2 regions of the Mesorhizobium sp. B1-1-1 genome follow, and region 1 is predicted to be linked to the other one. Evidence: predicted binding sites of a transcription regulator. Region 1 holds the regulator's gene; the other holds the start of a gene.

Region 1 (4,720 bases):
GGTGGAGTTGTTCCCGGAGCTGTGGAAGGTCCGCACCCGGCTCTGACGTAGCTTTGCCGACTGCATATCGTTATCCCGAACCCGCTGCGCTTTTCTGAGCGACAGGCTCTTAAGTCACCGCCGCCTTGACGGCGAAACGCGCCTCCTGCCACGCGTCCGTGCGCAAAATGTCTTCCAGCACCTCGACAGCCTGCCAGACATCGACATAGCCGACATAAAGCGGCGTAAAGCCGAAGCGAATCGTGGATGGCGCGCGAAAATCGCCGATCACGCCGCGCTCGATCAAGGCCCGCATCACCTGATAGCCATGCGGGTGGAGGAACGACACCTGGCTGCCGCGCTCATTGCCGTCGCGCGGGCCTTCGAGTTCGAGGCCGTAGGCGCCGCATTTTGCCTCGACGAGCTGGATGAACAGATCGGTCAATGCGATGCTCTTCCTGCGCACCTCTGCCATGTCGACGTCGTTCCAGACATCGAGGGCCCCTTTGAGCGCGCGCATCGACAGCACAGGCTGCGTGCCGCAGAGAAACCGGCGGATGCCTGTGCCGGCAGCAAAACCCTGTTCGAAGGCGAAAGGCCGCGCATGGCCCCACCAGCCGCTGAGCGGCTGGCGGACATCGCCATGGTGGCGCTCGGCCGCGTAGATGAAGGCCGGGGCACCTGGGCCTCCATTGAGATATTTGTAGGTGCAGCCGACGGCGAAATCGGCGTTCGAACGGTCGAGCTCGACCGGCAAGGCGCCGGCGGTATGGCAGAGATCCCAGACGATCAGCGCGCCGGCATCATGTGCCGTCCGCGTCAGCGCGGCCATGTCGCGCAACTGCCCGGATTTGTAGTTGACGTGGTTGACCAGGATGACCGCGACCCGCTCGTCGATCAGTTCTTCTATGGTCGGCGCATCGACACCCTCGAGCCGCAGCACCGTGCCCGGCCGCGTCGAGGCAACGCCTTCGGCCATATAGAGATCGGTCGGAAAGCTGTCCCCCTCGGCGACGATGACTGACCTGTCCGGCCGCATCCCGAGTGCCGCATGCAGCACCTTGTAGATGTTGATCGAGGTGGTATCGCAGACCACCGTCTGGCCGGCGGCGGCCCCGATCAGGCGCCCGAGTTGGTCGCCGAGTTCGACCGGCATGTCGAACCAGCCGGCGGTGTTCCAGGCGCGGATGAGATCCTGCGCCCACTCCTGCGTGGCGGCCTTCTGCAGCTCGCCGAACACGGCGGGCGAAGCGGCGCCCAGCGAATTGCCGTCGAGATAGATCACCCCCTGGGGCAAGGTGAAGCGGTCACGCATGGCACGCAGCGGATCCGCGGTGTCCATTGCCTCGATCGCTGCGAGATCGGGAATTTTGCTCATGGTCGCGATGTTCCTCGGTGAGAAGAGCGCCCTGGAAACGGGCCGGCTGTTTTGCCGCCCGGGCAAGGGCTGGCCGCATAGAGGCGCAAGAACAGGGTGAACGCCCGGTTCGATCTTTGCTCGATTTCCGCCCGAGGCAGTTCCTCGAGCACCCCAACGATCCGGCGAACCTGGAGATCGCCGATCAAAAGACTGATGTAGATGTCGGCGGCTTCGGCAGGATCGTCACAGGCGATCAGGCCGGCCCGACTTGCGGTTCGAAGCAGGTCGCCAACAAGCGGCATTATGGTATTGCGGCCGAATTGCGCGATCGATTGGCCAAGCGTGCCTGTATCGTTGACGTCGCCGGCCGCGGCGCGATTGAGCGCCACCGCCTTGTCGCCCGTCACGAGGGTCAGCAGGACTGGCCCGAGCAAGTTCAGGGTTTTGAGCGGATCGCGCGCCTGGTGAAGGGCGTCCTCCAGCAGCTTCCTTGCCTCTCCCGCATTGGCTTCGATCAAGGATCGAAACAGGGTCTGCTTGTTGCCGTACCAGTTGTAGAGGGTTTCGTTCGAGGCCGATGCCCGCTTGGCGATAGCAAGCAGGGAGGCGCTCTTGTAGCCGGTTTCCCGGAGCACCGCATAGGCGGCCTCCTCTATCCGTTCGCGTCGCGCGGCCTGCTTCGGCGTGGTCATTGGTGTTCCTCTTCGAAAACCGTACATTATTATACGGTTTCGTCAAGCGAACGGGAAGCAAGGAGCGAGCGAACGCAGCCCATCGCGACCAGTGGTGGTGCCTCGTCGTTTTCCGGCAGGAAGTTGGCATTTTGGTTTCGTTTCGTTCACGAGCCGCAGGGGTTTCTAATCCGCCCAAACGCACCCCGCACCTTGCCGGTCACCCAGCTTGCAGGCTTGTGCCAAGAGTGGAGACCGGTCGGGCCACAGGCCATTAACCAAAATAGTTTCAAAGGGCCCGGGAGCGCATTGACGACGGACCGCGCTGGCAGGATGCTGGCTGCGGGAGGGCATTTCGTTTCCGTCGCCTTAACAAATTCATTAAACTTTAAATGGTTGCGGAACACAACTGGAACAGATAGTGTTTGTTCTGGGTTTGTTTTCTGATTCTGGTTCCAGACCCTTCGTGCAATGCCTTTGGGGGCCGCCATGCTCACGCGCAAGCAACATGAACTCTTGATGTTCATCCATGAACGGCTGAAGGAAAGCGGCATTCCGCCGTCCTTCGACGAGATGAAGGAAGCGCTGGACCTCGCCTCCAAGTCGGGAATTCATCGGCTGATCACGGCGTTGGAGGAGCGCGGCTTCATTCGCCGCCTGCCCAACCGGGCGCGCGCGCTGGAGGTGCTGCGCCTGCCGGACTCGATCGCGCCGGGTCTTAACGCGGCAAAGAAGTTCTCCCCGAGCGTCATCCAGGGCAGCCTCGGACAGGGCAGCAGCCCTAGCCGGCAGATCAAGCCGGCGACGTCTTCGCGTCTGCCCGCTGTCGGCAATGACGACGATGCGGTTTCAGCGGTGTCGATCCCGGTCATGGGTCGCATCGCAGCGGGTGTGCCGATCGACGCCATCCAGCATCAGACGCATTCCATTTCAGTGCCGCCTGACATGATCATGGGCGGCGAACACTATGCGCTGGAGGTCAAGGGCGATTCGATGATCGAGGCCGGCATTTTCGACGGCGACACGGTCATCATCCGCAATGCCGACACCGCAAGTCCCGGCGAGATCATCGTGGCCCTGGTGGACGAGGAGGAAGCAACGCTTAAGCGCTTCCGCCGAAAGGGTGCTTCGATTGCGCTCGAGGCTGCCAATCCGGCCTATGAAACACGTATTTTCGGACCGGACAGGGTCAAGGTGCAGGGCAAGCTGGTCGGCCTGATCAGGCGCTACTGAGCGGGGTCGGCGGTGGGCTTTTCGGGTTTACGGTAAGGCGGCAGTCCCCTTGCCTCGCGTGAGAATTTTCGCTGTTCGTGCCAAGGCCGATATGGCCTGTCGACGGCAAAGCTGACCCGTGCCGGTGCCGTCGCCGATTGCCGGTCGAAGAAGACGGCGGCACTTCCCTTACGAGCGAGCTGCCGCTTGGTGATGACGAGAACCAGCGGATTGTGGCAGGGGTCGTAGCCCGCGGGGTCGTTGATGACGATCAGATCCGCATAGGAGCAGGCCCTCCAGGCGTCCTTGCGATCCTCCACCTGCGCGATGATCGCCCCCGAGGTATGCCGGGCCATGCACAGGCCCGTGAAGCAATAGAAAGGCGCTCCCGCCGGAAGTTGCGCGGGATCGAAGATGTCGAACTGTCGGTCTCCGCTGTCGAACAGTTCCGGCGCAACGATGGTTTCGGACTTCAGCGCGCGTTTCCAATTATCGACGGTGAATTCGTTCGGGCGCGCCCGGTTGATCGCGAGCTCGCCGCCGCCGATCGGCAACGCCACCAGGCGGGCATCCTCCGAAATCAGCACGTCCGGCGTGCGCGTGTCCGAGACGGTCAACAGGCCGGCGAGCGCGAAGGGAAGTGCCGCCAGCCGCAGCCATGTCGTGGCCATCGTCGCGATGACCAGGGCGATCGCCACCAGAAGGACGGATTGCTGCGAAATCAACCCGACCGCGTCGACCGGCGAGCGTTGCGAGATCCATCCTGATATGGCGATCATCGCGGCCAGTCCCTTGCCCATCAGATAAAGGGATGGTCCATCGAACCCGAACGGCATCAGCAGCGCGCTGGCAACCGCAAGGAACATCACGACAGAAACGATCGGCATGACGGCAAGATTGGCGAACAGGCTGAGCGGCGACACGCGCTGGAAATGCCAGATGGCGAAAAGCGCCGTGGCGCTTCCCGCGATAATCGAGGTCATCGCCAGCCCACCTGTCGCCAGCAGCAATTTTCGCGTCAGCAGGCCAGGCAAGGTCCGTTGCGGCGGCGGGGTCCGCGCTTTGTCGGCTTTGCGATCCGACCAGCCGGCATAGGCGCCGACCAGGGCCGCGGTGGCGGCGAACGACATCTGGAAGCTCGGCCCTACCACCTCGTGCGGCGACACCACGATGACGGCGATCGCCGAAATAGCCAGATTGCGCATGGTGAGTGCCGCCCGATCGAACAGAACGGCGATCAGCATCACCGCCAGCATGATGAAGCTGCGTTCGGCGGCGACAACGACGCCCGAAATGACGAGGTAGGCGGCGATCGAGAAAAGTGCCGCCGCGGCCGCGTATTTCTTGACCGGCCGGCGGGAGGAAAAATTCGGGAACAGCGCGAAGCCGCCACGCAGCAGACCCATGACCGTGCCGGCGACCAGCGCCATGTGCAGCCCGGAAATTGAGATGATGTGGTAGATGCCGGTGCGTCGCATCGCTTCATTGATCTCGTCGG
Region 2 (4,720 bases), on a different contig from region 1:
GACAATGAACGCATAGAAGAACTCTTCCAGAGCCTGGGCCCGGTCAGCATCCGCAAACTGTTCGGCGGCAAGGGCATCTATGCCGACGGCGTCATCGTCGCCATCGTGCTGCGCGGCGAATTGATGCTGAAAGCGGACGAGCAAAGCGCGCCCGATTTCGAGGCCGCCGGCTGCGCGCAGTGGACCTACACCGGGTCCCGGCACGGCAAGCTGGTGGCGATGCCCTATTGGAGCATTCCCGATAGTGCCTTCGACGACCCCGACGAGATGGCGGTATGGGCGCGGCGGGCCTATGAGGCGGGGCGGCGGGCGGGAAAATAACGCTAGGACCTCGGGGCGATGAGGCAGTGCAGACTTTTCGGAGACGTCCAGCAGGACAGAGGAGGGCGTGACGGAACTCGGTGGTCGCGAGTAGCCGTGGTGCCGCCGCTCGTATTTCCGGCGTCCTACAGCGCCCCGGCAATTCGCGCTGCCAGCCGAGCATTGTTTTCGACCAGCGCGATGTTGGTCTTCAGGCTCCGGCCGCCGGTGAGTTCGAGGATTTTGGAGAGCAGGAACGGCGTCACCGCCTTGCCGGTAACGTTGAGCGCCTCGGCGGCCTTCTGGGCGGCCTCGATGTAGCCGGCCATCTCGCCGGCCGGGATTTCGTGATCCTCCGGCACCGGATTGGCGATCAGCATGCCGCCGCTCAGGCCCAGCGCCTGTCGCGTCTTGTAAAAATGCGCGATCTCTTCCGGCGCGTGCAAGGTCAGCGGCGCGCGGAACGGCGACTGCCGCGACCAGAAGGCCGGCATGGTCTCGCAGCCATGGCCGATCACGGGCACGCCGCGGGTCTCCAGCACCTCCAGCGTCTTTTCGATGTCGAGGATGGCCTTGGCCCCAGCCGAGACGACGATGACGGGCGTGCGCGCCAGCTCATCGAGGTCGGCGGAAATGTCGAAGCTTTTTTCGGCGCCCTTGTGCACGCCGCCGATGCCGCCGGTGGCGAACACCTTTATCCCAACCATATGCGCGGCGATCATTGTGGCGGCAACCGTGGTGCCGCCGGTGCGCCCTTGCGCGACGGCGAAGCCGAGATCGGCGCGCGAGAGCTTCATGGCGTCGCCGGTCATGGCGAGCGATTCGCGTTCTCCGTCGGAGAGGCCGATCTTGATGCGGCCCGCCACCACGGCGATCGTCGCCGGCACCGCGCCGCCGTCCGCAATGATCCTTTCCACGTCGGCCGCCATGGCGCCATTGTCGGGGTAGGGCATGCCGTGGGTTATGATGGTGCTTTCCAGCGCCACCACGGGCTTCCCGGCCGACAGGGCCTGCGCCACCGGCGCGTGGACATCGATGAAGGGGCGGGCGGTGTCTGGGGTCATCTTGATCTCCAATCCGAAGTGCGGCGCATCCTTTCGGATGCCGGTCTCATGCCATTTCCTGCTCTTCGGGCACAAGAGCCAGCGCTTGCGCGAAAGTCGCCGTGGTGAAATCGGGAACGGCGCCCGCGCTTTCAATAGCCAGCGTCGCGGCGGCGACGCCCTCGCGCAACGCCGCGCGCAAGGGCATGCCGCGCAGCAGGGCGGCGACCGTCGCGCCGGCAAGCGCATCGCCGGCGCCGGTGACGTCCACGACCTTTCTTGGAGGGGGCGGGACGACGGCAAAGCTGCCGTCGCGGTCGAAGCCCAGCACCGGGCCGCCGCCCGCCGTGACCACCGCGCTGTCGAGGCCGGCGCTTCTCAGCCCGTCGAGGATAGTTTTTTGAGAGGCGGCATCGTCAAGTCCGGCAAGCGCCACCGCCTCGCGCCTGTTCATGAAGGCGACGGCCAGGCCGCCGAGCACCGGTGTCAAGCGCACGACCTTGGCCGGTGAAATGGCAATGGCGAACACGGGCTTGCCGGCGGCAAGCGACACCAGCCGCTCCAGAGCCGCCGATGGCAGGTTGGCGTCGCACAGGACGGCATCGGCGGCGGCGATCTCCTCCCGCACCCTGGAGCGGCGGATCTGCTTTGCAAATGCCAGCTCATAAAGCGCCATGTCGGCAAAGCCGACGAGCAGTTCGCCCTCGCGGTCGATCAGCGCCGTATAGCTCGGCGTCGTGCGGTCGAGGAACACCGCGGACAGGTCGGCAATGCCTGCTTCGGCGATGGCGCGCGAAACCGTGTCGGCGGCGGCATCGCCGCCGCGCACCGACAGCAACGAGCCCGAGACGCCTCGCCGCACCGTGCTGCGCAATGCGTTGAAGACGCCGCCGCCAACGTCCTCGCGCATCGTGCCCGGGTTGGAGGCAGCCGGCACGTAAGCGCCGGACACCTGGCCGCGCCTGTCGATATGGGCGCCGCCCACCGCCAGGACTCTTGGAGATCTCACCATGCGCCGATATGACCTTTGTTGGCGGTCACGCACAAGCGCCATGCTGTGCGACGGAGCTTCGCAGGCAACAACCAGCGATTCGTGAGGCCGGCACGGCGAACCAGCCTGGCCTAATATTCGGGTCATGCTGGAGCCGAATCGTGAGACAAAAAAAGAACAAATCAGGATGTTGCTTATTTTTCAAATGCTTGATCCCTCTTGCCAAATGAGAACAAAAAAGGTACAAATAACCAAGGATTACGGATTGTCCGGCCTTCATTGACGACTACGGGGTGATGTATCATGGCTCAGAACAGCTTGCGGCTTGTAGAGGATAAGGCAGTGGACAAATCAAAGGCTCTGGATGCGGCGCTGTCGCAAATCGAGCGGGCTTTCGGCAAGGGCTCGATCATGCGGCTCGGCGCGAACGAGCAGGTCGTCGAGATCGAAACCGTGCCGACCGGCTCGCTCGGCCTCGACATCGCGCTTGGCGTCGGCGGCCTGCCGCGCGGCCGCATCATCGAGATCTACGGGCCGGAAAGCTCGGGTAAGACGACGCTGGCGCTGCACACGGTGGCGGAAGCCCAGAAGAAGGGCGGCATCTGCGCCTTCGTCGATGCCGAGCATGCGCTCGATCCGGTCTATGCCCGCAAGCTCGGCGTCGATCTCGAAAACCTCCTGATCTCGCAGCCTGACACTGGCGAGCAGGCGCTTGAGATCTGCGATACGCTGGTGCGCTCCGGCGCCATCGATGTGCTGGTGGTCGATTCGGTCGCGGCGCTGACGCCGCGCGCCGAAATCGAGGGCGAGATGGGCGATTCGCTGCCCGGCCTGCAGGCCCGCCTGATGAGCCAGGCGCTGCGCAAGCTGACCGCCTCGATCTCGCGCTCCAACACCATGGTCATCTTCATCAACCAGATCCGCATGAAGATCGGCGTCATGTTCGGCTCGCCCGAAACCACCACCGGCGGCAATGCGCTGAAATTTTACGCCTCGGTGCGTCTCGATATCCGCCGCATCGGCTCGGTCAAGGACCGCGACGAGGTCGTCGGCAACCAGACCCGCGTCAAGGTGGTCAAGAACAAGCTGGCGCCGCCCTTCAAGGTGGTCGAGTTCGACATCATGTACGGCGAAGGCGTGTCGAAGACAGGCGAGCTGGTCGATCTCGGCGTCAAGGCCGGCGTGGTCGAGAAGTCGGGCGCCTGGTTCTCCTACAATTCGCAGCGTCTCGGCCAGGGCCGCGAGAACGCGAAGCTGTTCCTGCGCGACAATCCCGATACGGCGCGCGAGATCGAACTTGCGCTCAGGCAGAACGCCGGACTGATCGCCGAGAAATTCCTTGAGAATGGCGGCTCCGAAGGTGGCGATGATGGGTTCGAGGATGAAGCCGGCGCGATGTAAGCGTTCGCCGGCGCAATTCAAGCGTTCGCCGGCGCGATCTAGCGTTCGGTTTATGGCCCGAGTTCGGCCATAATCCCGGTTCATCAATTTGAGCTTATGTAATCGAGTTCTGTAGTATTGCGTTTCGAACCGCCGGCCCCGTGCCGGCGGTTTGCGTTTTGGGTGGCTGGTGAACCGCGAATTGGCCGGCTTGCGTGTTTCTGGACAGGGTGCCAAGCGGCGGCTAAAAGGCCAGCTCCATCTTCTAAAGCAGAGCCCATTTTCCGCCGGTCCGGCCGGCGGCTCTCTCGAAAAGGCAGCATTCATGAGTGGCGTGAACGAGATCCGGTCGACATTTCTCGACTATTTCCGCAAGGAGGGTCACGAGGTCGTGGCGTCGAGCCCGCTTGTACCGCGCAACGATCCGACGCTGATGTTCACCAATGCCGGCATGGTGCAGTTCAAGAACGTCTTCACCGGCCTGGAGAAGCGGCCCTATTCGCGTGCCACGACCGCCCAGAAAAGCGTTCGCGCCGGCGGCAAGCACAACGACCTCGACAATGTCGGCTACACCGCGCGCCACCTGACCTTCTTCGAGATGCTCGGCAATTTCTCCTTCGGCGACTATTTCAAGGAGCGCGCCATCGAGTTGGCCTGGAACCTCATTACCAGGGAGTTCGGGCTTAAGAAGGACAAGCTGCTCGTCACCGTCTACCACACCGACGACGAGGCGGCCGGCTTCTGGAAGAAGATCGCCGGCTTTTCCGATGATCGCATCATCCGCATCCCAACCTCCGACAATTTCTGGGCGATGGGCGACACCGGGCCGTGCGGGCCATGCTCGGAAATTTTCATCGATCGCGGCGAGCACATCTGGGGCGGTCCGCCCGGCACCCCGGAGGAGGATGGCGACCGGTTCCTGGAATTCTGGAACCTGGTGTTCATGCAGTACGAGCAAGTGACGAAGGACGAGCGCATTGACCTGCCGCGCCCGTCGATCGACACC

What was found. Region 1 encodes LexA, which represses DNA repair genes until DNA is damaged. Its sites were predicted from a motif close to TGTTCNNNNTGTGTTCNG; they were not measured.
Region 2: recA (recombinase RecA) is a predicted target of LexA. The motif match lies at 2,563-2,580, and genes of this name have one in related genera.

Annotation. Positions count from the first base shown of each region.
Region 1 covers NZ_VFWW01000006.1:200,097-204,816, reverse strand. Annotated here, with positions in the region: gene kynA (tryptophan 2,3-dioxygenase) at 1-46, shown strand, start outside; gene kynU (kynureninase) at 110-1,357, opposite strand; gene FJ986_RS14090 (TetR/AcrR family transcriptional regulator C-terminal domain-containing protein) at 1,354-2,031, opposite strand; gene lexA (transcriptional repressor LexA) at 2,500-3,243, shown strand; gene FJ986_RS14080 (ComEC/Rec2 family competence protein) at 3,237-4,720, opposite strand, start outside.
Region 2 covers NZ_VFWW01000001.1:526,603-531,322, forward strand. Annotated here, with positions in the region: gene FJ986_RS02615 (TfoX/Sxy family protein) at 1-321, shown strand, start outside; gene FJ986_RS02620 (pseudouridine-5'-phosphate glycosidase) at 447-1,364, opposite strand; gene FJ986_RS02625 (carbohydrate kinase family protein) at 1,411-2,355, opposite strand; gene recA (recombinase RecA) at 2,638-3,735, shown strand; gene alaS (alanine--tRNA ligase) at 4,040-4,720, shown strand, end outside.